Methanosarcina siciliae T4/M: one gene and its partner. The protein of the gene in region 1 binds, or shares a complex with, the protein of each later gene. Links are inferred from orthologs where the notes say so. Each region holds a gene or a part of one and is shown on either strand. Other genes may lie near its edges. The genes, in order: dph2 and MSSIT_RS05175.

Region 1 (15,869 bases):
AAGCAAAGAAGAGTTCGAGCCCGTAATGATGAACTTGAACCCCCTTTCATACATCCGCCGGACGAAGAGCTCCCAGCCTTCAACATTCTGGATTTCATCAAAGAAAAAAACCTGGCTTTTTCCGAACAGCTCAATAAATGTCTCATACAGGAGATTAAAGTCCTCCGCTACAAAACCGATGAGACGTTCATCTTCGAAATTGAAGTAGTAAACCGGCCTGTTCCCGTAGAAATTTTTACGAATCTGCTTAAGAAGGGTACTTTTTCCGGAACGCCTCAAACCCGAGATCACAAGGACGTGAGGTAGCTTCAAGAATTCGGAAACTTTTTTAAGGGCCTCCCGTTCAACAAGCCTTTCAGATCCTTCTGCCTCAAAAACTGCTTTTTGTTCGCGTATGATTTCTTTCAATACCTGTATATCCATAAAGAGAACAAATCCTGTAGAGGCTGCTGATCAGAGCCTATTGGTTAAGATATGTTTCATTCCGGTAAGAATAAAGCTCTAAAGAAGTTATTAGAAAGATAACCAAGAAGATATTTCATTTTGAATGAAATATTGATTGAGAATATCCGCATTATAAATGAGGATGTAGTTACAAAAAGTCTCATTTCTAATGAGACTTTAAGCAGGTATTAGCTCGTTCCAGATGAAATATCTTTCTATCCCCCACAGGAAAGCCCAAAAGCAAGTATGAATTTCAAAAAACAGGCCCAAAGTAATGAAAGTAATTGAAAGTACTTTCATGGAGTGCGACAAGAAGTTATGCCATGGTGCGACAAGAAGTTATAAAACGTATTGCGTACACGCTATCCCTTCTGTTTGGGAGAATCACACTAAGACATACATTTATGGTAACGTCAATGTGTGAAGCTCTTCGGACAACGTGGAAAGTCTCTAGTCCAATTCAGATAACTCGCTAGGTTAAGGGTTCCATGGGGAACGTAAAGTGAACCATTGTTAATCCCTATTTTTTCCTATTAAAAGGGTCGAAACTTCGTAAGGAGCAACAACGACAAAGAGAGTAGAGGATTCAGTAAAAAGCGAATGCCAATCTTTAATGGATTGGATAGGGTTCAAACTTTGCCCTGATCCGAAAGGATGCAGAATGTGTGCCACGAAAGCGCACCCATGCGGCAGTTCTGTCTCATAAAGTGAAGCTATGTTGCAGAGAAGATGAGGATGGGCCCCTCGGGCTCGCTAAATAGGTATTAAAAGTCATTCACGTTTTTCAGTCATATTTTTAAGGGCGATGCCTAACAGCCTGTTAAACTCCTTCCGTTCATCGTCCTTCATGCCCTGCAATAAAATTTCTTCATTTTCAGCAGCTTTTTTACTCAATACGTTTCTAAACTCAAGTCCTTTTTTTGTCAGCTTGAGGCTGGTATAGCGTGCGTCTGTTTTGCTCTGTTCCCGCTTGATGAAACTTTTTTCCTCCAGCCGCTTTGCAATTCCAATCACCGTCGGATGGGTTAACGCAAGGTGCTTTTGCACATCCAACAAATTGATTTCAGCTTTGTCCTCATTTTTCAAAATGAAGGAAATTACCTCGGCCTGAACAGAAGTCAAATCCTGATCTTTAAGACTTTCGTTCCGGTATTTGACTAAAGCATTACCAAGCTTCCAGACTCTTCTAAGAATTTCGTCTTCAACAATATCTGGCATTTACTTCATCGCCTCAGTAATGTACCACATACCATGTTTAAGATATATTCATTAGGTTTTTATAGAGAACTCCATCAATAAGATCAGCGCTTTTTTAGAAACTTACTTTATTTTTCCCATATACAGCTTTTTTTCCATTCACAGCCTTTTTCCCATGTAACAAATAATACAATAACAGGCATATCGCTCCAATAACTGCCACAACCGTATACATTCCTCTGTAACCAGTAAAAGGAACCAGTAACCCAACCAACAAGGGACCGGTTCCCATTCCTATGTCTGAGAACGCAAAATAGGTTGAATTCGCCAACCCCATACGATGTTGTGGAGTTATTTTAACAGAAATGGCCTGAGTGCTGGATTGTATAGCCCCAAATCCAAGACCTATTAAAGCTGCAGATAATAAAAGTATATAACCGTGATGAGCCTGACTAAACAGGACCATACCAGTTGTAAATATCAGAATCGCCGGGTACATGATTGAATTTTCACCCTTGAGATCAAACAACCGGCCAATAACCGGTCTCGAAATTAAGATTATTATAGCATACACTAAAAAAAAGAAGCTGGCTGCACTCATAAGATGAATTTCCTGTGAGTACACCTCAAGGAAGGACACGACGCTTGAATAACACATGAAAATAAACATACAAACGATTGAAATTGGAACTACCTTCGGTTCAAAGAAATTATTGAATTTGAACCCCTTCATTATAGTCAACTGTTCTTTTGTTAGTTCCATCTCACGTAAAGATGATAAAAACGGTAAAACCAAAAGGCCAGTTGCTGACGCAATTGTACAGGCAGTAAAAATCATGCTGAAACTGCCGTGCTGACTGAGGAACATACCTAAAAACGGACCGACGGCTGTTGCAAGTATCTGGCTTAATCCAAAATAAGCAATACCTTCACCTTTCCTTTCCGCAGGAATGATATTCGCAACGATTGTAGCTGTTGCTGTGGTAGTAATACCAAATGCTATTCCATGAAGAAAGCGGACTGCAAGCAGGATGACTACATTATTAACTCCAAAGTATAACAACGTCATAAATAAACTCAAAAATACTCCTGAATAAAGTGTCTTCTTATGACCTATCCGTCCGATCCATTTTCCGATAAACAGACGCGCAAAAAGCCCACCAATTATGAATATACTGGCAGAAAAGCCGGCTTCACCCGGAGATGAGTCAAATGTATTCATTGCATATCCGGAGACAATTATCATTAATAAGTAAAAGTTTAAAGCAGCGAGTAAATTTTCAATGAAAATGAGTACGAAATCTTTAGTCCACAACTTTGATTTTGGCAAGTTAAGACAGTCTCCTTAATTATTCTCTAAAAATACCTTTCAGATCGACTGTATGTGCCAGTTGCTTTGCGTGTTTAGAAAAGACATATATGCTAGAAATATCTGCACATATGCCAATCGTAACTGTTTGTTGACCTATTAGACCACTGGCTGTTTCGATTATGTCAGCTTTTTTATAGACTGAACGATTATCAGTCATTAAAATTTGAAGTCGTCTTACTAATTGTATTTGAGAGAATAAGTAGTTAACTACCTATTTTAGGAAGAACATTGTGAAAGAGAAACTATTTCAGAAATATCCAGTTCATAAAGCGATTTTACCACTGTAAATGCCCCCGTCCTGAAATACTTATTACTGTCGTACAATATGACCGACACATGGAAAGGGAAGAGAAGGAGACCGCGTCAAGGCAAAGCAAAAAATCTACTTGACAGATTAAAAAAATGTTCAGGATGCCCGGGGCAAAGAAAATGATTAAAATTACTCCCGGGCTTCAAAAAATAAATTGAGTGGGCTTAAATGTTCTCGTATTTCTTCAGGATCTCCTCAAAAGAATCCGCAACAACGCCGAGCTTTTCTTTTCCGAGCCCGAAAGTGCTGAGCTTGAAGTATTTCGTAAGCCCGGACTTGATACCGTGAATGTTTCTTTCTTTGAGCTCTTTGTAGAGGAAATACCTGCCTTTCTTGACCTTCTGGGAAATCTCGTAGAAGCCGGGAGCTTCAAAGAACATAAGGTCGTGAGAATGGGGTTTCTGCCCGCGCTGGATAAAGCCCATGTCCTCAAGCCTTGCAGAGAACCACCGGGCGTTTTCGACTTCCTGGTCCCAGTTACTGACGCGCTTTACCACTTCTGGAAAAGATGCAATCATAGTCATAACCGTTGCCCCACGGGCAGTGCAGCCAAGAAGTTCGACTTCCTTTACCTTGCTGTATATAGATTTTCTGAATACGATTGGGGCATATTCTTCGCTTACGCCGAGCACTCCGACAGGCCCGGAGGCTGCCATTGACTTATGCCCGCTACCCACTATAAAGTCAGCTCCGATTTCTTTTGCGGATACGGGCATTCTTCCCACACAGTACGCCCCGTTCAGGAGAAGAGGGACATCATACTCATGGCAGACGGATGCGATCTTTTCCGCATCCGGGATGTTTCCGTAGCTCCCGTCAGGATATGTTACAAGGGCAAGAACGGGGGGTCTTCCACTTTCCTTTGTGACCTCTTCGATTGCTGTCCCGTACCCTTCGGGATCAAGATAGTATTCGGGGCTGCCTGCATGTGGCACCACTTTTACATTCAGACCGGCTCTCTCGGCTGCAACATAAGAGGAGTAATGGGCAAGCCCGTCAAGCACGATCCAGTCCCCGGGCTTGCCCATGGAATGCATAACCGCAAATTTAGACTCTCTTGCCCCGTTTGTAACCCTTGCCTCATCACAGCCTAAAAACTCAGGGAGAGCTTTATGTACGAAATCATGGATAGGGGGTTTTTTAATCTGATCCAGAATCCCACCACAGAAGTCGCAGACAGAGTAACCGTCTCCCCATTCCACAAGGGTCTGCCTGGCTGCCTCGGTCAAAAGTCCGCCAGTCTGCAGAGGGTCGATATTTATGCTGCCGAGGGTTTCTCGCTTTATGAAACCATACTTCTGTAAAGATGAGTCGTCAAGTGTCATTTTATTTATACCTCAGTGATAACGGTAAATTTCCTATTCAAACGATAAATTTCTCCTCTGGTTTCTGTCCGGGTTATGAGAGCAGATCTGAGAAAATTAACTGCCTGAAGCTCTATATAATCAGTGATATATCAGGAATTCATAAAAAGGTATTCCAGAAGCAACTTACAAATAGACAGTAAAATCCCGTAAAACTTCTCGTGAAGGCGAACGAAATACTATCCGGAAACCCTTATCTAAAGTATATGGAGCAGGAGAAAGCCCCTGGAAAGAAAAAAAGGCAAAACGTCTTTTAAGAGACGTCCTGCAAGTCATCGGCTTCAGGCATTTGCTGCCTTGTTGAAGACATCGATGAACTCATCACACTGAGCAATAATGATTGCTGCCGCTTCCTTTAAGACCAGAATCGGGTCTGTACCATCGGTTTTGATGTAAAGGATAGGGTCACTGATGCTCACGTGTTTCATGTCGTAGAAAGCCGCTTCAACCCTTTCATCTTTGATCAGGAGGTCCTTAAGAAGATTGAGAAGGGTATGAGTTTCGCCTATAAGCTCGACTTCAAGCTCGCTATTTGTTTTATTAAGAATGTTCAGTTCCATTGGTGACCACCTGTAAATGGTGAGTGATATAGCTGGCTATATTACAGCCTGCCGCAAAATGCATAATCCGTCATAACATGCCGAACCCTGCATAAAGTAAGATGGGGAAAGAGAAATTTACTGGATTCCTTTCCCGTACTCGGTTGAGATCTTGCGGGTTTCAGTCATATTGCAGACCGGGCATTTAAGCTTTTTCCCTTCCAGGACAAGTTCGCCTCTGCAGTTTGAGCAGTAAGCTTTTACAACTCCAAGGGAATCTTCGGATGTTGTAAGGCGCATTCTGTCAACGTCAATGACTCTGGCTTTTATGATATCAGAGGGTCTGAACTCATCTGAGAGTCTCTTTACATAGGAGTCCCTCACATTTGAAACATGGACATCCCCTGGCCTTGAGTTGACAATTTCCCTGTTCTCTTTTCCTTCTATGCCTGCAACTTCCACCATCGCCCCGGACTCGCGGACGTCAGTGATCTTGCCGTAAACTATGTCCCCTACCTTAAGGATATTTGGGGTAAGGGTTTTTGGCTTAACCGAGACCACTCTGGCTTTTCTGTCAATGAGCACACTTCCTGTGGCAGTGGAATAGATATCCCCACCAATTATTGTGGCCCCGGAACCTGGCTTAAACTCTTCTGTAGTTCCGACAAGTTCACCCGGAAGGACAAAGCCTCCTTTTTCAAGGTCTTCTTCAGATCTGACGGGTTCTCTGGCTGGCGGCCTGAACCCCGGCATTTCCTTCCTATCTCGGGGAGATTTCTTAGAATATGGGAATCTTCTCTTTTTTCCAAGGTCACCTTTGAACTGGTCCTTTGACTGATCTCTGGACCCACGGGACTGACCTTTAAACTGATCCCTTGAACGACCTTTAAACTGGTCTCTGGACTGGCCGCGGGACTGATTTTTAAACTGATCCCTTGGCTGATCCCTTGGCTGGCCCTTAAACTGTTCCCTGCTTTCTGCAGCTACCGGAACCGATTTTTCAGCAACCGGTTTTCCTTCCCCAGGGCCTGTTAATTTTTTCCTGGTAGTCTTATTTTTTCGGATTCTAATAATGATCCCTCATTCGAATTATCGTTAATAGTAGGTGTAAATAAGTTGTTTTATCGAATTTCAGAAATTTTCAGAGAGTTTTTGGCGGCAATTGAACCCATAGAGAATTTGTCCTCGGGAGGAATAAGGATCAATCTCCTTCCGAAGTATTTTCCAGTCAATTCTTCCCTTACAGATGGCATACGTTTCTATGTATACAGATTGTTTTGCAGAGCAAATATTATTATAAAGTAGCCATCCAATTACCAGAATTACCTCCCCGATATATCTATCCAAACCTGGGATATTTCATTGTTGTGGAGAATTCCATTGTTACGGATATTCTCTACACCATTGACAAGTTCTCTATACAAGAGATTTATTATTCCGCCTTTCAAAGTGAGATCTGAAGATGCAAAGCTGTAAAACACGAAGCCGGAAATGGCTCCTGAACACAAGCTTTATTTATGAACAGAAATCCTGTAAATCTCTACCTCAATAATTTCTCTTTCTTTTTGATGGAAGTCGAAAGTCCTTTTAAGAGGAAATTTCGCAACGTATGAGTGTGTAATGACCGCAGGCTTAATGAACTTTTGGATAAAAGCAAGGCTTCCACGGTTGTGGATGGAATATATTACCTCACTTGTTCTTAATGCTGACGAAAGAAACGGCCTATCCCTGCCTTTAACTCTTGCCCCGAAAGGAGGATTCATAAGTGTGGTTTTTAAGTGCCCTGAAACGTCCGAAATATCCGAGCAAATGAACTCAACCTCCACTCCGACCTTTTTGGCATTTTTTCTGGCAACCTCAAGCGCTATTGGGTCCGTATCATATCCCACGACCTTCCTGGCTCCCAAAAGTTTTGCCCCTATTGCAAGAATCCCTGTACCGCAGCCCAGGTCCTGGACCGATTCTTTAAGGTCTCCCTGCATGTAAGCAAAATGGAGGATTTCCGCCGCAAGAGGAGAAGGGGTCTGGTATTGCTCCAGCTCAAGTTCGGGACTGGAAAAATCTTCTACTTCTTCAAGCAGCATCTCAAGTTTTCTCTGTTTCATGTCTGTTGAATTTTATTGGTTTCACATTTGATGCGCATTCTCTGTTTCGTTTTTCAAGTACTCTCGGATTTCTTTGTGAGTATTCTCGGATTTCTTTGTGAATATTCTCAGATTTCTTTGTGAGTATTCTCGGATTTCTTTGTGAATATTCTCAGATTTCTTTGTGAGTATTCTCGGATTTATATCCGTAAAGGGTTATACAGGCTCCTCGGTAATTTCATCGAGTACAAGCCTTTCCCATTCCCGTTCTTCAAGCACGATCTCAAACTCCTGGGGAGTCAGCATTGGAGAGGGGAAACGGCCAACTTCGTCCACGGCAAGCCGTGGGCAGGCAGTATTTACAAAAGCATCCACTTTGAACTGAAGTAACTGGTCAGGGGTTACGAGATCGATAAGGATCAGGTGAGCTTCTTTTCCGTGTTTTTTTGCAATTTCTTTGAGAGAAGAGGCGAGTTCCATCCTCATCTGTCCGTTTTTGCTTGAGACAATGATCCCGAAAACCTGTGCATCCAGAGACTTTGCAATTACCGCACTCCGCTGGCGGAGAATCCTTGAAGGGTCAACTTCCCGGACTTCTCCGGAAAAGGGGTCAGCTGCAAGGACACGTTTTTTTGTAGAAAGGGCTACCCCCAGCGGATGGAAGTCCCCGCTTCCGATATAAAGGTACTCATCACAGACTTCATCCCTTGCTGCCGAGAAATTGCAGCCGAGTACCTGCCCTGCATAGGCAAGCCTGGAGTCCCCGCGCCCGATGACGCAGGTCTTTCCCCCGCTCTCAAGCACCCTGCACACGTCAGGGAGTTTGTGGACATGCTGGACAGTGGTAATCAGTCCGATTATCTCTCCTTTAAGTTCCGGAAGAGCCTTCTCGACAACGGGTCGGACATCAACCGAGGAGCGGGTTTCGATAAAGTACACCTTATCCGAAAGCCGGACATCTTCCAGTTCCGCATGCCCGAAGTGGAAAAGAAGCTCAACATGGTCAAGAAGCGTCCTGTCAAGGTCGCACGCTCCGAAACAGGGATCGCCCGAGATGAGCACCTCAGCTCCGGTTGCCTTCTCAACGATTTTTGCAAGCTCCGGACCTTTGCGTTTCAGCCCTTCAGGAAACTGAAAGCCCACACGCTTTGCTTTCGTATCCTTTATCACGCTAATTATATAGTCAGGCCTTAAATCAAACGCTTCACTGATCCCCAAAGACATCCTGAATCTCCACGCCCTTCTCGCTCACATCAATTGTGACGAGAATCTTGGGTTCAACTCCGAGTTCCTTTAACTTAAGAAGTCCGTCTCCACGCCCTATAACGGAAATTACATCCGTGATCTCGACACCCATATTCTGCAGTGCCTTTGCAAGAGCGAGAAGCGTTCCACCGGTACTGACAACGTCGTCCACGATGACGACTCTGTCTCCCTTTTTGAGCCCGTTTATATAGAGAGTCCCTTTAGAATAGCCTGTACTCTGGGAAAGTTCAACTTCCCCTTCAAGGAAGTAAGGCCGCTTCCGGACAATAGTCAGAGGAATTCCTGTTTTCAGGGAGAGAGCATTTGCAACAGGGATACCCATAGCCTCTACGGTAAGAATAGTGTCAACATTCAGATCTGCTATCCTCTCAATGTAATCGGAGATCTCTTGTACCAGCCGTGGATCGATGGAAGGGACACCATCAGAAATAGGATGGATAAAATAGTTATATTCCCCTCGCTTGATCACAGGGGATTTAACCAGTGAGTCTTTCAGTCTTTCAAGCATGGTTTTAACCTTTTTCTGGCTGTTTCAATATTCCGGGAAGTAAAAAAACCCTGAGATCAGATCCTGCACCCTCAAGTATACTTCCTTTCAATGCGGATGCTAATAAACAAACCCGCTTTCCGGAAAGATAAATCGAAGTCAGGAAACATCGAAGTACTTGATATAGCTTTGGTTTTCCGGATGCTATTTCTATTTACACCGGAATGCAGGAAATTTGTAATATTGATAGTTAAGTCAGTGTTAATAAATTTAAGGATAATAAAGGTAAGAAATTATAAAAAATAAGGAAATATGTAAAACCCATTAAAAATAAACAGGGTAAAAAAGAAATCAAGGGAAAAAAGAAATAAGGGTAAAAAACCTCAAAGTTTTCAATCGTTAGCATCAGGAATTTTACCCTGTTTTAGACATATTCATCCCGTTACCAGTTCAAAGGATTCCATGTTTCAGACGCTCGCATCAGTTGAGCAGTCCGAGAACTTCATAGGGATTCGTATCTGCCAGTTTCATTTCGCTCAGGGTATCCGAATCAATGTCGATGACTGAGATTTCCGTAACAAGGCCATCCCAGTTATCCGGGTCCATAAGCCAGAGGTCTTTCAGGTATTTCGAGACCCATGCAGGATCGTCATCTTTTGCCCTGCACTGCGCATTTACAATATCAGAGTTATATCCGAGCACCACGGCTTTCAGAGTTCCGGCATTATTATCCTTGACAACGAAAATTCCGGCAAGGGAGCTGTCAATTGCTTCTATATCTTCGTCAGTCAATTCGGCAACCCAGATTCCTCCTGTTCCGGGAGTGGCATCCCAGCGCTGTAAGAAGACGTCCTCTTTACACCACTGAGGGGAGGAAAAAACCGTATAACTTACCCCATCCTCAAGCGGGTAATTATCTTCCAGCCAGTTTGCAAGTACATAGCCACTTGAAACCCCGGGACAGAAGTGGTTGTGCAGTCCCAGGCACTGCATCAGTTCATAGTCAAGATCTCCGGTGGCCCAGGCATTGCAGATTGTAAGAATGGCAAATTCACGCCCGTTAAACACCTTTGAGTTTACCTTTTCACTCCAGGCATTTACGGACTTCTTGTTTTTGGAAAGGGTATCAAAGTCTATATTTTCGGTCACCTGATAGCTGATCTCATTCTCATCTTCGTATGAAACCTCGATATAAGTGCAGTCCCCGCTGGATTTGTCAAAGAAAGCAAACCAGAGAGGGGCATTTCTTGCGTTCTGGACTGCAAGCAGGTTCTGTGTGTACTGTAAATCCCTTCCGTAAAACTCCGAATAGAAGTCATTCAGAAAAAGATCAGATTCTGCAGGAGAACCGATATCCGTCAGTATGAAAGTATCTTCAGAGCTAAGGTCTCCGAGACTTTCTTCGGCTGCGGCAAAAACCTGACCCATCAGCTCATCGGCCCCAGCTGAGGAATTACCATTTCCTTCCGGGTTGAGCAGGCCGAGAACAACATAAGGATTGACTCCCGCCAGTTTCATTTCGTTCAGGGTATCCCCATCAATGTCAATAACTGCAATTTCGGTAACAAGACCTTCTTCATCCCAGTTATCCCGGTCCATGAGCCAGAGGTCCATAAGATATTTAGAAATCCAGGAAGGGTCGTCCTCGTTTGCCCCGCACTCCGCATTCACAACATCAAAGTCAAACCCGAGTGCCACCGCTTTCATGGTTCCGGCATTCTTGTCCGTAACTACAAAAATCCCGGCAGGAGAGTTCCCGATTTCTTCTATTTCTTCGTCCGTCAGGGCAGAAACCCAGATTCCTCCTTTTCCGGGAGTGGTGTCCCAGCGCTTTACGAAAACATCTTCTTTGCACCAGTTAGGACAGGAGAAAACAGTATAACTTACCCCTTCGTCAAGCGGGAAATTATCTTCCATCCAGCTTGCAAGTATATAGCCGCTTGAAACTCCGGGACAGAAATGGTTGTGCAGTTCCAGGCACTGCATCAGTTCATAGTCAAGATCTCCGGTGGCCCAGGCATTGCAGATTGTAAGAATGGCAAACTCGCGTCCGTCAAACACTTTAGAGCTTACTTTTCCACTCCAGGCATCTATGGACTCCTGGCTTTCGGACAGGGTATCAAAGTCTATATTTTCCGTTACCTGATAACTAATCTCATTCTCATCCCCGTATGAAACCTCGATATAAGTGCAGTTCCCGCTGGATTTGTCAAAGAAAGCAAACCAGAGAGGGGCATTTCTTGCGTTCTGGACTATAAGAAGGTTATCTGTGTACAGTAACTCCCTTCCGTAAAACTCCGAATAGAAATCATCCAGAAGAATGTAAGATTCCGCAGGAGAACCGATGTCCGTGATGACAAGGGTATCTTCAGACCCGAGAACTCCCAGATCTGCTTCGGCTGCGCCAAAAACCTGAGCCATCAGCTCGGAGTTATCAGCTGCAGCTGCCATCCCGGGTATTGAACCCAGGAATAAAACGAGCATCGTCAGCAAAACAAAACCCGTGATTTTTGTTTTGATCTTCTGATTAGCAATTCCACTATTTCCAAACATAATTCTTCCTCTACTGCCTATAATTAAGCTATTTAACCTGACAAAAAAATAATATTTGCCAGGAGAATAGAGTTTAACAATTAAGATAAAATCCAAAATTTATGTTTTTTAGTGTTACAAAGAGTATAAAAAGTGATACATAAAACTTTCGAATTTTGTTAGCGTTGAAGACAACATATGTAAAAAAAAATGAGAGTAAAGAAAGATGAAAAACTAGGGAAAAAAGAGAAGAGAAAACAAAAAAAAGAAAAAAAGGGAAAATGAAAGAGAAGTGGGAGAAAAAAATCAGAAATAAAAGGGAAAAGAAAAAAGAAGGGAGAATAAATTAGATAAATCAGGAGACTGTATCAAAAATCCCGACTATGAACTCTGCCAGTTCCCTGCTTTTCTCCGTGGAGGTCATGAGGGTATCTGCACGGGAGGCCTGACACCCAAGCCTCTCAAAAGCGAATTCGTCCGCCCTGTCCCTTTCATCGAAGACAAAAACGTCAAGGAATTCCTGATAGTACTCCGCAACGCCCATGGAAGAGACCTCAAGCCCACAGGCCTGCATAAGCTTTCCGGCAGGACCGCTGACAGGAGCATTTCCTATTATGGGGCTAACTGCAATCACCTTTTTCCGTTTCAGCAGTTCTCTCATTCCCGGCAGGGAAATTATAGGCCCTATGCTGGTTATGGGGTTGCTCGGACCGATGAGGACTTTGTCGTCTTTCTCTAAGGCTTCCAGAACCTTTTTAGCGACCGAAGCTTCGGAAACGCCCCGGATATCAACTCCAAGTACATCGGGGTTCCCGTGTTTTCCGACCCAGAAGTCCTGGAAATGCATAACCCCTTGAAGAGTCTCGATATAGGTCGAAACCGGGTCATCGGACATTGGCAGAATGTTTGCATCGATCCCGAAGAAGGAGGAAAGCTTTACTGTTGCTTCCGTAAGGGATGAGCCTCCCCTGATGAGATTTGAGCGGATAATATGGGTTGCCCTATCCCTGTCCCCCAGCTTCATGCTTTCTTCGACCCCGAGTTCGTGCATGCGCTCGTAAGTCCTGAAGGTATCGTCTTCTATGCCCCACCATTTCTTCCGGTCGATCTGGTCCGAGAAGAGATAGAGCACCGTATCAAGGTCTGGAGAAATCAGGTTCCCAGAAACCCACAGGTCTTCGGCAGTGTTTACAACAACGGTCAGTTCCTCCGGTGGGAGGATTTCCTTGAGCCCGTCAAGGAGTTTGGGAGTTCCGGTGCCGCCTGACAATATGATCATGATAATACCTGTTCCGGATTTATTCAGCCATCGGGTAGCAGGTTATCCTGCAATTTTCACTTTCAAAGTAACAGCATCAAAGTAATAGATACAACAATATATAATGACATCTGTCTAAAGAACAATGAAAGTAGTCCTTGATCCCGTACACGGTTACATCGAACTGGATGAAATCGTCCAGGAACTTCTGGCTACCCCCCAGATCCAGCGACTGAGAAGAATCATGCAGCTTGGCTTTTCAAACCTTGTTTATCCGGGAGCAAACCACAACCGCTTTGAACACTCCCTGGGAACCATGCATCTTGCCACCATGCTGATGAAAAACCTCGACTCTATTGAAGAAGATAAAAAAATGGAGATCAGAGCTGCCGCCCTTTTGCACGATGTGGGGCACGGACCATTTTCTCACGTAACCGAGAACATCATAGACAAGTATACGAGGCGCAGGCATGATGACGTAAGGGACATTGTAAGGAAAGGGGAAATAAAAGAAGCCCTGAAAAAACACGGGATTTCCCCCGGGAACCTTGCAAAACATATCAAAGGTGAGACTTCATTAGGGCAGATCCTCAGCAGCGAGATCGATGTGGACAGGATGGACTACCTTGTCCGGGACTCCCATTATACAGGGGTTGCCTTCGGGGTTGTGGACTACAACCGCCTGATCAACCAGATGCATTTTTACGAAGACAGGCTTGTTATCGACTACGGGGGATTGAAAGCTGCCGAATCCCTCCTGGTCTCCCGGTTCTGGATGAATACCTCGGTTTACTATCACCACGTAACCAGGATCTCGGAAGCAATGTGCTCAAGGGCCGTGGAATATATGGTCGAAAACGGGGAACTTGACCCGAAAAGGCTCAGGCAAATGGACGACATAGACCTGGTAGCCGCCATGCGAAACTCAAGCGGGCATGGGGGAGAACTTAGCAAGCGGCTGGACGCACGCAAACTCTATAAGCGGGCGCTTTATACAGGACTTGGGGAAGCAGGGAAAGGAGTGCTCAAGTACCGGGATAAAATTGAGAGAGCCGAGAAGGAGATTGCAGAACTTGCAGGGGTAGACCAGGAATGCGTGCTTGTGGATATTCCGAAAACCCCGGAAATGCTGGAAATGAAGGCAATGATAAAAACAGACCACAAGATAATACCGCTTAAAGAAGCTTCCCACTTCGTCTCAATCCTGCAGGAAGCCCATATGGATAACTGGAGGATGGGGGCCTACAGCCCGAAAGAGCACTGTGAAGCCGTGGGGAAGGCTGCAAAGGAATACTTTAACATCAAGAAAGCCACAAAGCAGTTTAAACTGAGCGACCTTGAAAAAATATAAGATACCGGAGCAAAACTTTGTTCAGAACCACAAGGAAAGCCGGCAGGATAGAAATCATCCTCGAAGCAAAAAAGCTCGGAGAAGACTACCTGCTTACCCTTACCGGCGGAAAGGAGCATGCGGGCGCGGTTGCAGTAGGGCTTTTTGATGAAAAAAGCGGAAGAGCAAGCTCTTCTGTGCTTACCCTTCCCGGACACAGGGAAGAACAACTTGCCCTGGACAGTGCAAGGCGAATAAGCAGAGCAACAGGAAAAACTTCGGTGGTTGTTGCCGGCATCCATGCGGATAATATCAGCCCGGAAGAGATTAAGGAGATTGTCTCAGCCGCAGGGGAAATGATTGGGAGTTTCATCGCCTCCTGTGAAAAAAGTGACATGACAGCAAGGAGAAGCGAGTAATGGAAATAATCGTAGGTATAAGCGGGGCTTCGGGGGTACAGTACGGGATCCGTCTACTTGAAGTGATGGAAGAAAAAGGAATCGAAACCCATCTTGTACTGACAGAGGCTGCAAAACAGATAATCGAGATCGAAACTGATTACTTACCCCTTGAAGTGGAAAAGCTTGCGACCTGGAATTATTCCCAGAAGGATTTTTCAGCCCCAATAGCCAGCGGTTCTTACAAAACCACAGGAATGGTTATTGCTCCCTGCAGCATGAAAACCCTCGGAGCGGTTGCAAACGGGATATCTGACACCCTGCTTACACGGGCTGCAGACGTCTGCCTGAAAGAAGAGAGAAAACTGGTCCTGATGACAAGAGAAACTCCCCTGAACCTGATACACCTTGAAAACATGCTAAAGGCTAAACGGGCAGGCGCAAGCATTCTCCCGGCATGTCCGGGCTTCTATTCGCGGCCGAAAACCCTTGAAGATCTCATAGACACAATGGCTGGCAGGGCACTTGACCTTTTAGGAGTGGAAAACGAAATTTATCGCCGCTGGGAGTAAAGGAGAAGGCCGGAGAGGTGAAAGATCCCGGCACAAATACCATAAAGTAAGTAACCCGGAACTTTTGATCCGCAAAACCCGGGTACATGCGCATGTTCTAACGAAAGCTATATAAAGGATAATCCCCTTTGAGAGGAAGCCCTTATGGGATAGTAGGGTAGCTTGGTCCATCCTCGAGCGTTTGGGACGCTTGGACTGCGGTTCAAATCCGCGCTATCCCATTCTTTTTCATCTTTTTTATAGAATTCATGGTAGATTGTTTAAGAGTTTACTTTCTCTGAATTGCTTTCTTACTCTAGTTTTTACTTTCTTACCTGTTCACAGCGCAAAAAATAGTATATGGAAGGAGCACATTCTAAAAAGGTTAAATATTAAGTGCCATCTTTATAAATGAAGCGCGATTTTAATACAGAAAACAGATAATCTTGTATTGAGTGTGAATGAAACACTCCTCAGAATTAATTGATTTAGAATCATTTTAATACAGAAACTGATTACTTATTTTAGGTGTGAATAAGTAATCCCTGGAACTCACCCATTAAAATTACAATATGTGAGCCATTGAATGTAGGGGTAAAATATCATGAAACAGACTCTTGAAACATTAAAAGGAAAGATCGCCGAAAACACCCTGAAATCCGGAGACATCTTTGCATTTACGGATAAGCTTAAAGAAAGTATGCGGAAAGGAACTCCGATTGTCAGGAACGTCTCGC
Region 2 (15,854 bases), 450 kb from region 1 along the record:
GAAGACATTAAAAAGAAAATTCAGGCAACAAGCATTCCGGTCCTGGAGTACGAAGGCACAAGTGTAGAACTCGGCCCCGTATGCGGGAAGCCCTTCACGATTGCAGCCATGGCAATCCTCGATGCAGGAGAATCGGATATCCTGGCAGCTACAGCTTGATAAAAAGGAGTTGCAACGTCTTGGGTGAAATAAGACTTACTGCAGAAAGCATCCAGTACATCGCATTATTTGAAAACATGACCCGGGCCAAAATACTTGACTGTATTCCGGAAGAAGAAAGGCTCGTGTATGTTGTAAAACAGGGCGATATGGGGCTTGCAATAGGCAAAAACGGGGAGAACATAAACCGTGTTAAAAAAGCCCTGGACAAACCCATCGAGCTTGTGGAGTACTCAGAGGATCCTGTTACCTTTATAAAGAATGCCTTCGGACCGGTATCAGTAAGTTCAGTAAACTTCACAACCAAAAATGGCAAGCGATTGGCTTATGTAGAGGTACCTAATAAAGAGAAGGGGCTTGCCATCGGTCGCAATGGCAAGAATATAGAGAAAGTGAAGATGCTTGCCCGTCGTCACCATACCATAGAAGATGTGATCCTGCAGTAATATCCCATTAACTTATGTTGATCCATTAATCCGGCGTTGAAGGACAATTCTGGCATTTAATGCCACAATAGGAAACTGTGATCAATTTTAACTGGAGAAATTTACAATGGCTAAAGGAAAATATGCAGCTAATATTCTCAAACAGACCAGGAAAGATGCCCGCTGGAAAGATACGTACTACGGCAGGCGGGTTCTTGGTCTGAACGTGAAAGCCGACCCTCTTGGTGGTGCACCGCAGGGTCGGGGTATTGTATTAGAGAAAGTGGGAGTCGAAGCCAAACAGCCGAACTCCGCAATCAGAAAATGCGTAAGAATCCAGCTCATTAAAAACGGGCGTCAGGTAACCGCATTCTGTCCCGGAGACGGTGCAGTAAACTTCATTGATGAACACGATGAAGTTACCGTGGAAAGGATCGGAGGCCGCATGGGCGGTGCTATGGGTGATATTCCCGGTGTACGTTTCAAGGTAATTGCCGTAAACAATGTGTCCCTGAACCAGCTGGTTATCGGCAGATTGGAAAAGCCCAGGAGATGATTTTTTTGTACAAGATTTTTGGGAAATGGGACCTTTCGGAAGTTGAGGTCAGAGACCTCGGAATTAAGCGCTATGTCAGCCTTACCCCTGTAATTGTTCCTCACAGCAGCGGGAAACATGCAAGGCAGCAGTTCAACAAATCCGAGATCTCGATTGTAGAGCGCCTTGCAAACAACCTCATGAGGACAGAAACCAACACCGGAAAGAAGCAGGTGACTCTTCGCGCAGTTGAAGAAGCTTTCGACATTATGAATAAGAAGACGAAACAAAACCCGGTTCAGGTTCTTGTGGATGCCATTGCCAATGCAGGCCCCAGAGAAGAAGTGGTCAGGCTGAAGTACGGTGGGATCTCCGTACCAAAAGCAGTTGACACTGCACCTCAGAGGCGCGTTGACACTGCCCTGCGCTACATCAGCATGGGAACAAACGCCGCAGCTTTCAAATCCAAGCGCTCTGTTGCAGAATGTCTGGCAACCGAACTTATAGGTGCAGCAAACCGCGATACCAAATCCTTCGCCATCAATAGGAAGGATGCAAAGGAAAGAGTTGCGAAGGCAGCACGCTAATAATTTATGCGGACCTGTCCGCTTTTGAAAATAACATATAACCATTCACATTTTGCTTAAAAGGTATTAGCATGGGACGAAGAAAGAAAATGGTCGAGCGTGTGACAACGCTCATGAATGATCCTCAAAGGATCAGAAATATCGGAATCGTTGCACACATTGACCACGGAAAGACCACATTATCGGATAACCTGTTAGCAGGCGCAGGCATGATTTCCAAGGAACTTGCCGGAAGACAGCTTTTCATGGACTCCGATGAAGAGGAACAGGCAAGAGGTATTACAATTGATTCCTCCAATGTTTCCATGGTCCACACATTTGATAATGAAGACTACCTGATCAACCTTATCGACACCCCCGGACACGTTGACTTCGGTGGAGACGTTACCCGTGCCATGAGAGCAGTAGACGGTGCAGTTGTAGTAGTTGACGCGGTAGAAGGCACAATGCCCCAGACCGAGACTGTGCTGAGGCAGGCTCTCAGGGAACATGTCAGACCCGTACTTTTCGTAAACAAGGTAGACAGGCTTATCAATGAGCTTCAGGTCGATTCTCAGGAAATGCAGATCCGCCTCGGCAAGGTCATTGACCACGTGAACAAGCTTATCAAAAACATGAACCCCGAGAAGTTCAAAGCAGGCTGGAAAGTCGATGCAGCAGCCGGAACCGTAGCATTCGGGTCAGCTCTTTACAACTGGGCAATCAGTGTGCCTATGATGAAGAAGACCGGGGTTTCTTTTAATGACGTATACGATTACTGTAAAGCCGGAGACATGAAATCCCTGGCAGAAAAGTGTCCTCTGCACGAAGCTGTTCTTGACATGGTTATTCACTTCCTGCCAAACCCGATCGAAGCTCAGAAGGACAGGGTAAAGGCCATCTGGCACGGCGATGAAAACACCGCAATCGGAAAGTCCATGGCCGGGGCAGATGCAGAAGGCGACCTTGCATTCATGGTAACTGACATCTCCGTTGACCCCCACGCAGGGGAAGTTGCAACAGGAAGGTTGTTCAGCGGCTCTCTTACCCGCGGTATGGAAGTTTTCACCTCGGGAAGCGCAAGGAAGAGCAGGGTCCAGCAGGTCGGTATCTTCATGGGTCCGGAAAGGCTTGAAGTGGACAAGATCCCTGCAGGAAATATTGCCGCAGTTACGGGTTTAAAGGAAGCAATCGTCGGGTCCACCGTAACCACCCTTGACGGCATGACTCCTTTCGAAAGCATCAGGCACGTAAGCGAACCTGTAGTGACTGTGGCTGTGGAAGCAAAGCACACCAAAGACCTTCCGAAACTTATTGAGGTTCTAAGACAGGTCGCAAAGGAAGACCCGACTCTCCAGATCACCCTGGATGAGGAAACCGGGGAACACCTGATGGCAGGTATGGGAGAACTGCACCTTGAAGTTATCGCTCACAGGATCGAAAGGGACAAGAATGTGGAAATCGCCACGAGCAAGCCTATTGTCGTATACAGGGAAACAATTAAGAAGAACACCGAACCTGTCGAAGGGAAGTCTCCGAACAGGCACAACAGATTCTATATCTATGTTGAGCCTCTTGACACCGAGATTGTCAGTGCGATCAAGGAAGGGGAAATCAGCATGAACCTGCCTGAACTTGAGAGGAGGCAGAAGCTCATCGACCTCGGCATGGAAAAAGAAGAGGCAAAAGGCATTGCCGGCATCTTCAACTCCAATATCTTCATCGATATGACCAAAGGTATCCAGTACCTTAATGAGACAATGGAACTTGTGCTCGACGGGTTTGAAGAGGTCATGCGCGCAGGTCCGCTTACAAGAGAACCTGTAGCAAACGTAAAGTGCGTGCTTGTAGACGCAAAACTCCACGAAGACGCAATTCACAGAGGTCCGGCTCAGATTATTCCTGCATCAAGACAGGCAATCCAGGCAGGAATGCTTATGGCAGAAGACAGCCTGCTTGAGCCTTACCAGAAAGTCTTTGTCCAGGTACCTCAGCTTTTAATGGGCGGTGCAACAAAGGAACTCCAGGGACGCCGCGGAATTATCCTGAACATGACTACGGAAGGAGACCTGGCAATTATCGAGGCCAGAGTACCTGTGGCTGAAATGTTCGGATTTGCCGGAGAGATCAGGTCCGCAACCGAAGGCCGTGCCATGTGGAGCACGGAGTTCGGAGGCTTTGACGTTGTGCCGTCAAGCATCCTGAACGACATCGTTGGCCAGATAAGGGAAAGGAAGGGCCTGAAGAAGGACCTGCCAAAAGTTTCTGACTTCCTTTCAATGTAAGCGGAATTTTTCCGCTTCTCTTCCCTCTTAAAAGCAAAACCCCAAGGCAAAACTCCCCTGAATTCGAAGGAGAAAAGTTAGGAATCTTCTGAGAGTTTAGTCAATGGGAAAGATTTAAAACAAGGTATGCCTATAATGGGGAAAACAGTCCAGGCCTCTGGAAATTCAAAATACGTCGACCCGATAAATGTTCAAAACGGGAAATGTATGTAAGTAATGGTTGAACAAAGACCGGAGAAGGTCTGACCATTATGAGATCTGCCCTAATATTAATATACTATAATCTGATATAGCATTGAAACTCATCCATAATTTATAAAGGAGAATTATAAATGGCAGCAGACAAACCGCACATGAATTTAGCAGTGATCGGTCACATTGACCACGGAAAGTCAACCCTTGTAGGACGCTTAATGTACGAAGCCGGAGCAGTACCGGCTCACATTATCGAGAAGTATAAGGAAGAAGCAAAGCAGAAGGGTAAGGAATCCTTCGCTTTCGCATGGGTTATGGACTCCCTTAAGGAAGAGCGTGAAAGAGGTATCACAATTGATATCGCTCACAAGAGATTTGACACACCCAAATATTACTTTACAGTCGTGGACTGTCCGGGCCACCGTGACTTTGTCAAGAACATGATCACAGGTGCTTCACAGGCAGACGCAGCAATCCTCGTCGTTGCAGCCCCTGACGGTGTCATGGCCCAGACCAAGGAACATATCTTCCTTTCAAGGACCCTCGGTATCAGCCAGCTGATCATCGCAATCAACAAGATGGACGCAGTCGATTACAGCGAAGCAAAGTACAAGGAAGTTGTAGAACAGGTATCCGGCCTCCTTAAGATGATCGGGTTCAAGCCAGCCGATATCCCCTTTATTCCTACCTCTGCATTTATGGGAGACAACATCACCAAGCTCAGTGAAAAGACTCCCTGGTACAAGGGTCCCGTAATCATGCAGGCTCTCGATGAACTCAAGGAACCGGAAAAACCATCCACTCTCCCTCTCAGGATCCCTGTCGAAGACGCATACACCATCTCAGGTATCGGAACTGTCCCTGTAGGCAGAGTTGAAACCGGTGTAATGAAGAAGGGTGACAAAGTAGTCTTCATGCCCGGCGGAGCCGGCGGTGAAGTTAAGTCCATTGAAATGCACCACGAAGAAATTCCACAGGCCTACCCCGGAGACAACATCGGGTGGAACGTCCGCGGTATCGGCAAGAACGACGTCCGCAGAGGTGACGTCTGTGGCCATACTGACAACCCGCCAAAGGTTGCTGACGAATTCGTAGGGCAGATTGTGGTTCTCCAGCACCCCTCCGCAATCACTGCAGGGTACACACCTGTCTTCCACGCTCACACCTCCCAGATCGCATGCCAGCTGATCGAGCTTAACAAGAAGCTGGACCCGAAGACCGGGCAGGTTAAGGAAGAAAACCCGACCTTCATTAAGGCCGGAGATGCAGCAATTGTAACCATCAAACCGACAAAACCGATGGTTATCGAGCCCGTAAAAGAAATTCCACAGCTCGGCAGATTTGCTATCCGTGATATGGGTATGACAATTGCCGCAGGCATGTGCATGAGTGTTAAGCAGAAATAACACTCTCCTTTTTTCATTTTTTAAGGAGAAAAAAGGTTATGCAAAAAGCTAGAATCAGATTGTCAGGCATCAGTCCCAAGGATCTGGACGGAGTCTGCAACCAGGTAAAATCAATTGCGGAAAGGACAGGAGTAAACATTTCAGGACCTGTTCCGCTGCCCACAAAGAAGCTGGTCGTTCCTACAAGGAAGAGCCCCAGCGGAGATGGGACTGCAACCTGGGACCACTGGGAAATGCGCGTACACAAGAGACTAATCGACATTGCAGCCGATGAAAGAGCGCTCCGCCAGCTCATGAGAATCCAGGTCCCAAAAGACATAAACATCGAGATCGTGCTCGAAGGATAAATGCAAAAAATGCCAGGTTACAGAAAACCTCTGTACCCGGTATTGCAAATTCCTTTTCACTTCTTTATTTCTGAATATTTACTTTAACACTTTAGAGAGTTTTGCCGGCGGCTGCCCCTTTGAGGGCTTCTACAGCCACCGGATATTCTGCAACTTTCTCTTTCTGTGATTCTTCAAATATGTCTCTTCGTATTTTCACTGTATTTTTACTTACTTTAGGGTTTTACTTTGTTTTCAATTCGAACTTTATTTCAGATTTACTCCAGCATTTAGATTTCATTATCTTCTACCTGACTGCCATTAAAACTAACTGCCATTAAAACCTGTTTTCTGCGGTATCAGTAATTGTTATAGTGCCTTTTGCAGGAACTGTCACTGAATTCAATTGTAAAAGCATCAATCTTCTGTACTTATCCGAACTTTCCAGGATTTCCCAATCTCCGTATAGATGTTCCACGACAGTCAGATCCTGAGCTTCGGACTTGCTGTTGTTAATTTCGATCTTGTAGCTTACCCTTTCACACCTCCCGCCCTCTGAAGCTTCGACCAGGACCGAGGAAGGGATAATCCCGAAAACAATGCCGTATATTCCACCAGATGGTCCCGCTTTCAAGCTTGACCTCTCGTCTTTCATTTACAAGGGCAAACCCCTGTTCATAAATGGTAAGTTCCAGCCCCCCTCAGGCTTCAACGACTCCAGCTGCCATAATTCCCAGAGGATTTGCGGTTGAGTTTTCACCAGAAATTCCCGAGTTTGATCCGGTTTGATTCATTTCAATGCCGGATACATTTGCCTGAGCAATGCCTTCAGGTTTCGGAGGCACATAGGTTCGGAGGCACATCAGCTGAAAAAAGGAAAAAAATCCCGACAAACACTGAAATAATCCCTAAAAAGTATTTCTTTCCTCCCGTAGCGTAATTAATGGAGCTCGTATTTAGATAGACATAGTTTAATAGAAAATGCAAAATAGCTGAACCACTCAATGTTACTAGTGTCGCGTCAATGATAAAATCTCGTATAAAATCGGTTACAACATTTAAGAATTGTTCAATCTTGGATATTGGCATGACACTAGTTTTACCGGGTCAATCTGATCCCGCTAGATGTAGGAGAGTGGCCAGTCCCAAAAAGAAAAAAATAGAACATCAGGAGAGAAAAAACAGCGAGATATAAAAAACTAAATTGAAAACAGTGTGTTTTTTGATCCCTTTTGTCCTTCTTTTCAAGGACTACTCCAGTTAGCTAAAACCTTTAAAAATGTTCATTCTCCGAAGATTTGACAGGACCAACTTAACTAATTTGTATTCATTGGAATGTATCGAATTTTCAGAATTTGTCCTTTGAATAGAGCTCAATAGTCCAATAGCTACGGCATATCCTCGTACAATACATTGACAAGTTCTTCTAATGAGAAGATACTTTTAATGTTCTTATTTGGGAAAGTTTTATTGCCTCTGTTAATCCATATGCCTTTCATTCCAATTTTCTCACATGGTATAATGTCAGTTTCAATAGCATCTCCAACGTAAAAGCACTTTTCTGGTTCTTCACCATTCCTTTTACATGCACTTTCAAATATTTCCGTACAGGGTTTTGCAACATGAAATTCTCCTGCTACTATGATATCAACAAAGTAACGGGAAATTCCCATTTTACTCAGCTTTAGCTTTTGTTGCCCTGGATCACCATTACTTATAACACCCATTTTTAAATTTGAAAGTTTTTTCAAGCAGGGTATCACATCATCATAAGGTTTCCAGCTTGATTCATAATTGAATAAATAGTAATCAAATACTTTAAGTGCCTCTTCATTTGATAGGTTAATATTTCGTATTAAATAAAGTTCTTTAATTCGTTCAATGCGCTGTTCTTCAAAAGAACATTTTTTGGCTAAATATCTTTTAAAGTGTTTTTCTGCTAATTCACACCAAATAGAATAAAATTCATTAAAATCTATTTCGAAAAAATTATGATAATTCTGGTAAAATAATTCAACTCCAGAAAATTCCGCACTTTTATGATCCAATAGGGTACCGTCTATGTCAAAAAAAACCATCATGCTCTTACCTCAGATTCAAATAGTATGGCAGTATGCGTATTGAACCAAAAAATTACTTGAGAATCTCTTCCTCACGTACTCTTACTTTCCTTTTTTTTCAATGTTTATACAAACTGGCTGATACAATAATATTAGCTAAAATTAAAAACTAATCTCGGATTAAACTATTATTATTCTCATACCAAGTAGATTATTTTTTCATATTTTTGTCCATTATCGCTTAAAACCCCCTTTAAGGTGGAATATAACCCATAATATGTAAGAGAACTAAATCACAGATATTTTTCTGCCCGTACAACAGTATTCACTATACGGACCTGTTCCTGCCACAACAGGCTTTAATTTTCCTTCAAGTTTTATAAGAGGCTGCCTAAGCCTCTGGGAACTTTGATCACCTAAAGGTCATTTTCGATTTTACAAATGTTTTTAGCTTCAATTTCTCTGTCCCTGAATTCAACCTGAATATCGTCGCAGGCAGCCCCACAAGCAGGAAGATTATGTTTTTGAAGAACATGATCACCGCCCTCTGCATAAAGACTCAATATTACATATTCGATGCTCTTTTCAGAATTGAAAAAAATAGGTTATTATCTTTCATTTTTACTGACCTCTCAACAGTGTTCTGTGCGCTGCACAACAGTTCATTTTCATGCTGAATGAACAGTGCATAGCAATAGTACAGCACTGTGTTATTTATTTACTTCAGGCCTTCGAGATATTATGTAGATAAGTAGATCTCCAGAATTAAAGAGAGGGAGTAATAAGCCCGTTGCAGGCGCCTACTGCTGCACGCTAAAAACTTACCCACACGAAACTACAAAGGCCAGAAAAAAGATTTAACCAGATCTAATTCAGCTATTTCTAACTTTTTTCTTTGCAAGAATCATATGCGGAGGCTTGATATACGCAGCTGCATGACCGGAAGGATCGTTTCGTTCCAAAAACGCATCATAATCGTCCAAAAACCTCCATGTTAAATCCTCAAATCCGTGAGATTCTGCGAGGTCAGCTATCCTCTCGGGAGTATTTTCTTTCGCAAAGGGCAGATTAGGTTTAACATCACCGTACAGCTCATCAAATCGTTCGTAACGACTACTTTTTTTCTCTGTTCCATCCGGATTATGGAACCACAAACCATCAATTATCATCATAATGCCTCCGTCTTTTAAAAGCCGGCAACACTCACCCAGAAACTTATCCGGTTGAGGCAAAGTCCAGAGAAGATACTTGCTAAAAACAAAATCATACTCTCCGTCTTTAAGAGGAATTTTTTCTGCATCTCCCCGCATTAACAAAACATTTACTCCCTTTTCTCGGGCATTTGCAGCTGCTTTTTCAAGCATATTTTCGGACAAATCAACACCTGTTACATCGTGTCCCATGGCAGCAAGGGAGATGGCAAGAATCCCGGGACCTGTTCCAACTTCCACTGCACGGACTTTTTTATCAGTCAGCAGAATTTCTGAAAAAACGGATTTCCAGACATCCATTTCCTCATCCATACAGTGAGCATATTCTGTGTGATAATCAGAACTTCTGAAGTCCCAGTATTCTAATATTTTATCTTTCATTTTCCGTCCCTCAAAAATTGACATAAAAAAGTTTCTACCGGAAACAGATACATCTCAGATCCAGTTACATTGTTATCCGGAGTAAAAATACAGGCCGAATATGAGACGATACCGAGAAACTTTTCATCCAAATCTTTCCTTTGTATGCGACAGACACGTAAAATTACCGTGAGCACAACAGTTAATGCTATGAGCGCCGGGATGACAATTTGTAATTATGAGATCTTTCCTCATAAAATTGCATCCGTGCAGTATAACCATAACATTAGGTAGTGTTATTATTTACAAAAATATTCTGTGAATATCATCATAATTAACAAGATATTAATATTTATGCATTTTATTTCATATTTATAATTGAAGATATCACAATGAATTTACGGATATAATCTGGAGTATTCTAAACATATCATTACATCAGCCATATGAATATCGGATAAAATCACACGATTTAAATATACATTCCATATAACTTAGTTAAAAATAGTATTAATAATATCATAAATATTTATACACATTGGTGCTATTGATGAAATTCAACGTACAAAAAACAAAAATCTCTTCCCCGGCAGTTGCAGTAATTTTGATTGTGGCATTGCTCTGTTCAGGATGTACCGAGACTGGGGGGACTGAAGAAAAAGTTCTCCGCGTAGTTTTTAACGAAGGCCCCGATACCGGAGGCAGTCTTGATCCTGCCAACGGCTGGACAGGGTGGTATGTCCATCAGGCAGGCATCTATGAAACACTGTTCTATTATGATGCGGACATGAATCTCATGCCCAAACTTGCAACCGGCTACAAACAGTTAAATGATACGGAATGGGAAATCCAGCTCCGTGAGGATGTAAGCTTCCACGACGGAACAAAGATGAATGCGGATGCAGTTCTCTTTTCGCTGAACAGAGTACTTGACCCGACAAACAGCAGGTCATCCGAGTACTCCTTCATCAAAGAGGTACGAAAAACCGGCGAGTACACCATTGTCATCGAAACTAATGATGTTTATGCTCCATTGATAGCATCCCTTGTAGACCCGATAATGTCGATCATTAGCCCCAGCATTGTTGACGCGGACAAAGAGCCGATCGGGACCGGTCCCTTCAAGTTTGTTTCCTTTGAACCGGGTACAAGCCTTGAAATAGAAAAGAACCCTGATTACTGGGACGGTGATGTCAAAGTTGACCGTATACTTATTCAGTACAACAAAGACAGCACTGCCAGAACCCTGATGATAAAATCAGGAGATGTTGACATTGCCAGAGATCCTCTCCAGAGCGAGTATTCGGCACTTCAGGCCAATCCTGATATAAACGTCATTTCCAGAGAAACCCTGCGGACGTACTTCCTGTTTGTAAATGGTGGTAAAGCCCCATTTGACGATGTCAGAGTCCGCCAGGCCCTCTCCTACGCAATCAACCGCCAGGAAATTGTGGATACGGCACTTGAAGGGGTTTCCGGCCTTCCGGCAACCGGTATATTCACAAATACCATGCCGTGGAACGCAAACGACCAGATCGAAGCCTATGAATATAACCCGGAAAAAGCTCTGGAACTCTTCGAAGAAGCGGGAATCACGAAAGGCACAGATGGCAAACTCTACTACAACGGGGAGCCGTTCACCATTGAAATCCAGACCTACACAAAACGTGCAGCTCTTCAGCCGAGTGCGGAAATCCTAGCCTCACAGCTGGAAGATATAGGCATTACCTCAACCGTGACAATTCTGGATAGTGCTGCCCTTACAGCAAACGCTGTTGCAGGAACGTATGACTTTTCACTTGCTGCGTGGAGTACGGCACCGACAGGTGATCCTGATTACTTCCTCTCGCTTCATTATCTCTCAACCGGGAATTACGCAGCCAACTGGCTTCGCTATTCTAACCCTCAGGTCGATGAATTGATTCTTGAAGCAAGGAAAGAGACGGACGAAGAGAAACGCGCGGAGCTATACGACGAAATCCAGATACAGATTCAGGAAGATGCAGCAATACTGCCCGTCTTCTATGCCAACGAAATCTATGCACTGTCATCGGATGTTGAAGGTTTTGTAATGTATCCAAACGAGTACACAATCATCACCAAGGATATCGGATTTGCATAAATTTCTTGAGAAGGCCAGGGACTTCCACAGTGAAGTTCTGGCCTATCCAATTCAAAAACATGCCCGGAACAAGCTCCGAAATAACGAGAAGATTTCCGGAAACAGGTATCTGCGGAAACTCAATCTCATGGAAAAAAATCTGTGAGGTAAAAAGTTGATTTTGAGCTTGTTTCATCCAGGTTGGATAGTAATTTTTTGACTGTAAGAGGTATTGACATGGCTTTGAGGATGAAGTTATCGTTTGCCTGTACTGCAATTATTTTTGTTGCAATAATCATCTGTTCGGGTTGTGTTCAGACAGAGGGTTCTGAAGAAAAAATTCTTCACGTAGCTCTCACGACCGGCCCTGATACAGGAGGAAGCCTTGATCCTTCCATTTCATGGGAAGGCTGGCCCATGCGAAGAACCGGAATCTATGAGACACTCTTTTCTTACAACGAAAACATGACGCTCCAGCCTGAACTTGCAACAGGCTATAAGCAGCTAAATGAGACAGCATGGAGAATTCAGCTCCGCAGGAATGTAAGCTTCCATGATGGGACCGTAATGGACGCAGATACCGTGATATATTCCATCAACAGGGTTCTTGCTCCTTCGAACAGCAGGTCATCGGAATACTCTTTTATCAAAAACATCTACAAAACCGATGACTACACAATCGTTTTGGAAACAAATGAACCATACGCGCCAACGATTCTCATGTTCACGGACACTATCATGTCAATTGTAAGTCCCAACGCCAGTGACCTCGACAAAGAGCCGGTCGGAACAGGTCCGTACATGTTTGTATCATTCGAACCTGGCTCCAGTATAGAACTGGTAAAGAATCCTGCTTACTGGGGTGAGGAACCAAAAATCGACCGGATAATTATCCAGTACAGTAAAGACGCCGCAGCTCGAACTCTTTTGCTCAAATCAGGCGATGTTGACCTTACAAGAGATATCCTGCAAAGCGAATACCAAAACCTTGAAGATGATCCTGATATTGAGATCTTATCCAGAGAAACGCTTCGAACCTACTTTATGTATATTAACGAAGGAAAAGCTCCATTCGACGATGTAAGAGTTCGCCAGGCGCTTAATTATGCTCTTGACCGCCAGGAAATCGTTGACACAGCCCTCGAAGGCGTTGCAGGCTCTCCGGCAACCGGAATATTCCCGGACATCATGCCCTGGAGTGCGAATTACAAGATTGAAGCTTACGAATATAACCCTGAAAAAGCTCTGGAACTCCTTGCTGAAGCGGGAATCAAACCGGGAAGTGATGAGAGGCTCTATTACAACGGAGAGCCGTTCACAATTGAAATCCAGACCTATACAAAACAGGCAGCACACCAGCCAATGGCAGAAGTAATTGCCACCCAGTTTGAAAAAATAAGCATCCCCGTTACGATAAAAATTGCCGAAACAAACTCAATTAGTGCCGATGCAGTAGCCGGAAACTATGACCTTGCACTCTATTCCTGGGGAGTTGCACCTGTAGGAGATCCTGACTACTTCGTGTCCAGCCACTTCCTTTCAACCGGTACCTACGCATCTAACTGGCTCCGTTATTCGAATCCCCAGGTTGACGAATGGATTCTTGAAGCAAGGGCCGAAACAGACAAAGAAAAACGTACAGAACTCTATGACATGATTCAGGAACAGGTCCAGAATGACGCGGTACTTGTCTGTATTGCATACAAGAATGAAATTGACGGGGGCTCGCCCGACCTCAAAGGTTTTGAAATTTATCCGAACGAATACACGTTCCTTACAAACGAAATGGAACTTGCCTGAAGGATTAAAAAATGAAAGACAAAATTACAGCACACTGGAATAAAAGAAGTCCAAGTTACCGTAAAATGTATCGTGACCACCTTGATGAAGAGATTCTCCTTATGAAAAACCTCTTTTCAGAGAAATTGCCTGCAGGTAAAAAACTCAGTGTCCTTGATATCGGAACTGGACCTGGAATCCAGGCCTTTGTTTTCGCCGAGCTGGGACACAATGTTACGGCCCTCGACATCTCAAAAGAGATGCTTGCAGGGGCAAAAGAAGGGGCAAGGAACCGTAATTTGTTAATCAGGTTTGTTGAAGGGGACGGAGAGAACCTGCCTTTTGAAGCCTGTACGTTTGATATTATTGTAAACATGCATCTTCTCTGGACGCTCACGGATCACGACAAATTCTTCAGTGAATGCAAAAGAGTCCTGGTTCCCGGAGGCAGGATTCTTGCGATTGACGGGCAATGGTTCCAGCAAGAATACGTTTCAGACGGAAATAATAACCCTGAAGAAAGAACTTACGAGGAGTTAATCGAGTATCTTCCGCTTTACAAAAGCAACTCGCCTGAAATGATTGCAGGCCTCATGGAAAATAACGGGTTTTCGGATGTCTCCTGGAAAGCTCTTCCCGAGTATGCCGAGTATATGAAAAGATGCGATCCGGAAGGTCATGACTATTTATCTGTTCCATACCTCGCCACAGGAGTAAAATATTGATGAAGAGCTGAAGTTTTCAAGAGGCACTGTAATGCTAAAAGAGTATTTCATCCGTCGGGCTCTATATTTCTTTCCGGTTCTCATATTTATCTCATTTATGAGTTTCTCACTCATCTACATCGCTCCGGGTGACCCGGCAGAGATTATGATGACCAGTCCCTCGGGGGGGTATGATGAAGCAGCTGTTGAAGCGTTCCGTATAGCCCACGGGCTTGACCAGCCGTTTTACATCCAGTATCTGAACTGGCTCAAAGCCGCAGCTGTAGGGGACTTTGGTTACTCGTACATGAGCGAACAGCCGGTGTTTGAAACTGTTCTGAATGCATTCAAAAATACACTGACACTTTCCGTTCTTGCTCTTGCAATTGCTCTTTTTATCTCCATTCCCTTTGGTGTCGTGTCAGCTCTGAAACATAACACCATTGTTGATGACGCCTGCCGCTTTGGTGCTCTTCTCGGAGTGTCCATGCCAAACTTCTGGCAGGCCTATCTGATGATAATTCTCTTCTCGGTAATAATTCACTGGTTCCCGGCATCCGGATTCGGTCACGGGACTGACATCAGCTACATGATCCTGCCAGCGACTGTTCTTGGGACAGGATCGGCGGCGGTGATGATGCGAATGATCCGTTCAAGCATGCTGGAAGTCATGGGAAAGGAATATATCCAGACTGCACGCGGAAAAGGGCTTTCTGAACAAATCGTTGTCTTCAGGCATGCATTGAAAAACGCGCTTGTTCCGGTTATCACAGTGGTCGGGCTGTCGATTGGTTTTCTCTTAAACGGCTCGGTTGTTGTTGAGACAATTTTCGGATGGGCGGGTATTGGGAATCTTGTGGTGGACTCAATTCTTTCCCATGACTATATGATGGTACAGGGCACGGTGCTCTTTGTTGCCGTTATTTTTCTTTTGATCAACTTCTTTGTAGACTTATTCTATGTTTGGGCAAACCCGGAGATACGCTATGATAGAAATTCTTAAAAACCGGCAGATTACCATCTCCCTGATAATTCTCGGAGGGCTCATCATCATGGCCGTGTTTGCCGGGGTTTTAGCCCCATATGACTACACGGAAAAGGACCTGCAGAACCGTCTGCAACCTCCTTCTTCCGACCACATATTCGGGACCGACCACCTTGGCCGCGATATTCTGACAATGGTGATGTACGGTGCAAGGGCATCCCTTTTCGTCGGGTTTGCGGTTGTAAGTGTTTCGCTTGCGGTAGGAGTAGTACTTGGCGTTCTGGCAGGGTATTACGGCGGCTGGCTGGATGAGATTATCATGCGGCTGACGGATAGTTTCCTTGCATTTCCGTCGATGTTTCTGGCCCTTGCAATTACCGCATTTCTGGGTCAGGGGATGGAAAACATGATGCTTGCTTTAATTGTTGTCGAGTGGACGGTGTTTGCGAGAGTTGCACGCGGTTCAACCCTTGACGTCAAGACAAAAGGCTATGTCCGGGCCTCCCGCTGGGTCGGTGCTTCAAACAGTTATGTGATGATAAAGCATATCCTTCCGAATATTATCTCACCTGTTTTGATAATGGCAACGCTTGGAATTGGGAACGTGATTCTGGCAGCAGCCGGTTTAAGTTTCCTCGGGCTTGGGGTGCAGCCCGCAACACCGGAGTGGGGTGCGATGCTGAATGCAGGCAGGACCTATGTCACAACCGCTCCCTGGCTGATGCTCTTCCCGGGTCTTTTTATCATGATAACCGTG

Evidence for each region.
Region 2: the proteins of dph2 (region 1) and MSSIT_RS05175 are in contact, whole or in part, in a crystal structure (PDB 6Q2D), measured with the Methanobrevibacter smithii proteins. The link is inferred for Methanosarcina siciliae T4/M from one-to-one orthologs. Residues at the interface, in WP_011954460.1 of Methanobrevibacter smithii: Met1, Met3, Tyr4, Pro28, Glu29, Gly30, Leu31, Met33, Phe58, His80, Thr124, Gln126, Ser179, Gly180, Asn181, Phe182, His183, Leu185, Tyr201, Asn202, Phe211, Ile215, Arg291, Asp295, Asp296, Gln298, Met299; in WP_011954157.1 of Methanobrevibacter smithii: Pro482, Asn483, Lys484, His485, Tyr553, Asp555, Glu556, Glu559, Leu560, Leu591, His592, Glu593, Asp594, Ala595, Val596, His597, Arg598, Gly599, Pro600.

Annotation. Positions count from the first base shown.
Region 1 is NZ_CP009506.1:737,969-753,837, reverse strand. The notes cover bases 6,531-9,524. They hold dph2 (diphthamide biosynthesis enzyme Dph2), read right to left. Parts: upstream 8,535-9,524; coding sequence 7,527-8,534; downstream 6,531-7,526. Other genes in these bases: hpt (hypoxanthine/guanine phosphoribosyltransferase), read right to left, coding at 8,515-9,084; MSSIT_RS03395 (METTL5 family protein), read right to left, coding at 6,738-7,331. In the rest of the region: MSSIT_RS03425 (ATP-binding protein), read right to left, coding at 1-408; MSSIT_RS03420 (MarR family winged helix-turn-helix transcriptional regulator), read right to left, coding at 1,216-1,662; MSSIT_RS03415 (MFS transporter), read right to left, coding at 1,757-2,971; pscS (O-phospho-L-seryl-tRNA:Cys-tRNA synthase), read right to left, coding at 3,488-4,648; MSSIT_RS03405 (DNA-directed RNA polymerase subunit L), read right to left, coding at 4,969-5,247; MSSIT_RS03400 (exosome complex RNA-binding protein Csl4), read right to left, coding at 5,365-5,979; MSSIT_RS03380 (FmdE family protein), read right to left, coding at 9,544-11,616; cofD (2-phospho-L-lactate transferase), read right to left, coding at 11,951-12,874; MSSIT_RS03370 (HD domain-containing protein), read left to right, coding at 12,999-14,204; prenylated flavin chaperone LpdD, read left to right, coding at 14,222-14,602; MSSIT_RS03360 (UbiX family flavin prenyltransferase), read left to right, coding at 14,602-15,153; MSSIT_RS03350 (hypothetical protein), read left to right, coding at 15,737-15,869. UniProt on the Methanocaldococcus jannaschii protein: Catalyzes the first step of diphthamide biosynthesis, i.e. the transfer of the 3-amino-3-carboxypropyl group from S-adenosyl-L-methionine (SAM) to the C2 position of the imidazole ring of the target histidine residue in translation elongation factor 2 (EF-2).
Region 2 is NZ_CP009506.1:1,188,758-1,204,611, forward strand. What follows is about bases 1,395-4,373. They hold MSSIT_RS05175 (elongation factor EF-2), read left to right. Parts: upstream 1,395-1,777; coding sequence 1,778-3,970; downstream 3,971-4,373. Other genes in these bases: MSSIT_RS05170 (30S ribosomal protein S7), read left to right, coding at 1,395-1,706; tuf (translation elongation factor EF-1 subunit alpha), read left to right, coding at 4,303-4,373. In the rest of the region: MSSIT_RS05155 (50S ribosomal protein L30e), read left to right, coding at 1-159; MSSIT_RS05160 (NusA-like transcription termination signal-binding factor), read left to right, coding at 180-605; MSSIT_RS05165 (30S ribosomal protein S12), read left to right, coding at 712-1,140; more of MSSIT_RS05170, read left to right, coding at 1,137-1,394; more of tuf, read left to right, coding at 4,374-5,571; rpsJ (30S ribosomal protein S10), read left to right, coding at 5,610-5,918; MSSIT_RS05190 (hypothetical protein), read right to left, coding at 6,235-6,552; MSSIT_RS05195 (hypothetical protein), read right to left, coding at 6,599-6,760; MSSIT_RS05200 (HAD family hydrolase), read right to left, coding at 7,286-7,978; MSSIT_RS25205 (hypothetical protein), read right to left, coding at 8,370-8,492; MSSIT_RS05205 (class I SAM-dependent methyltransferase), read right to left, coding at 8,830-9,549; MSSIT_RS05210 (ABC transporter substrate-binding protein), read left to right, coding at 10,079-11,650; MSSIT_RS05215 (ABC transporter substrate-binding protein), read left to right, coding at 11,867-13,429; MSSIT_RS05220 (class I SAM-dependent methyltransferase), read left to right, coding at 13,441-14,133; MSSIT_RS05225 (ABC transporter permease), read left to right, coding at 14,165-15,115; nikC (nickel transporter permease), read left to right, coding at 15,099-15,854. UniProt on the Methanocaldococcus jannaschii protein: Catalyzes the GTP-dependent ribosomal translocation step during translation elongation.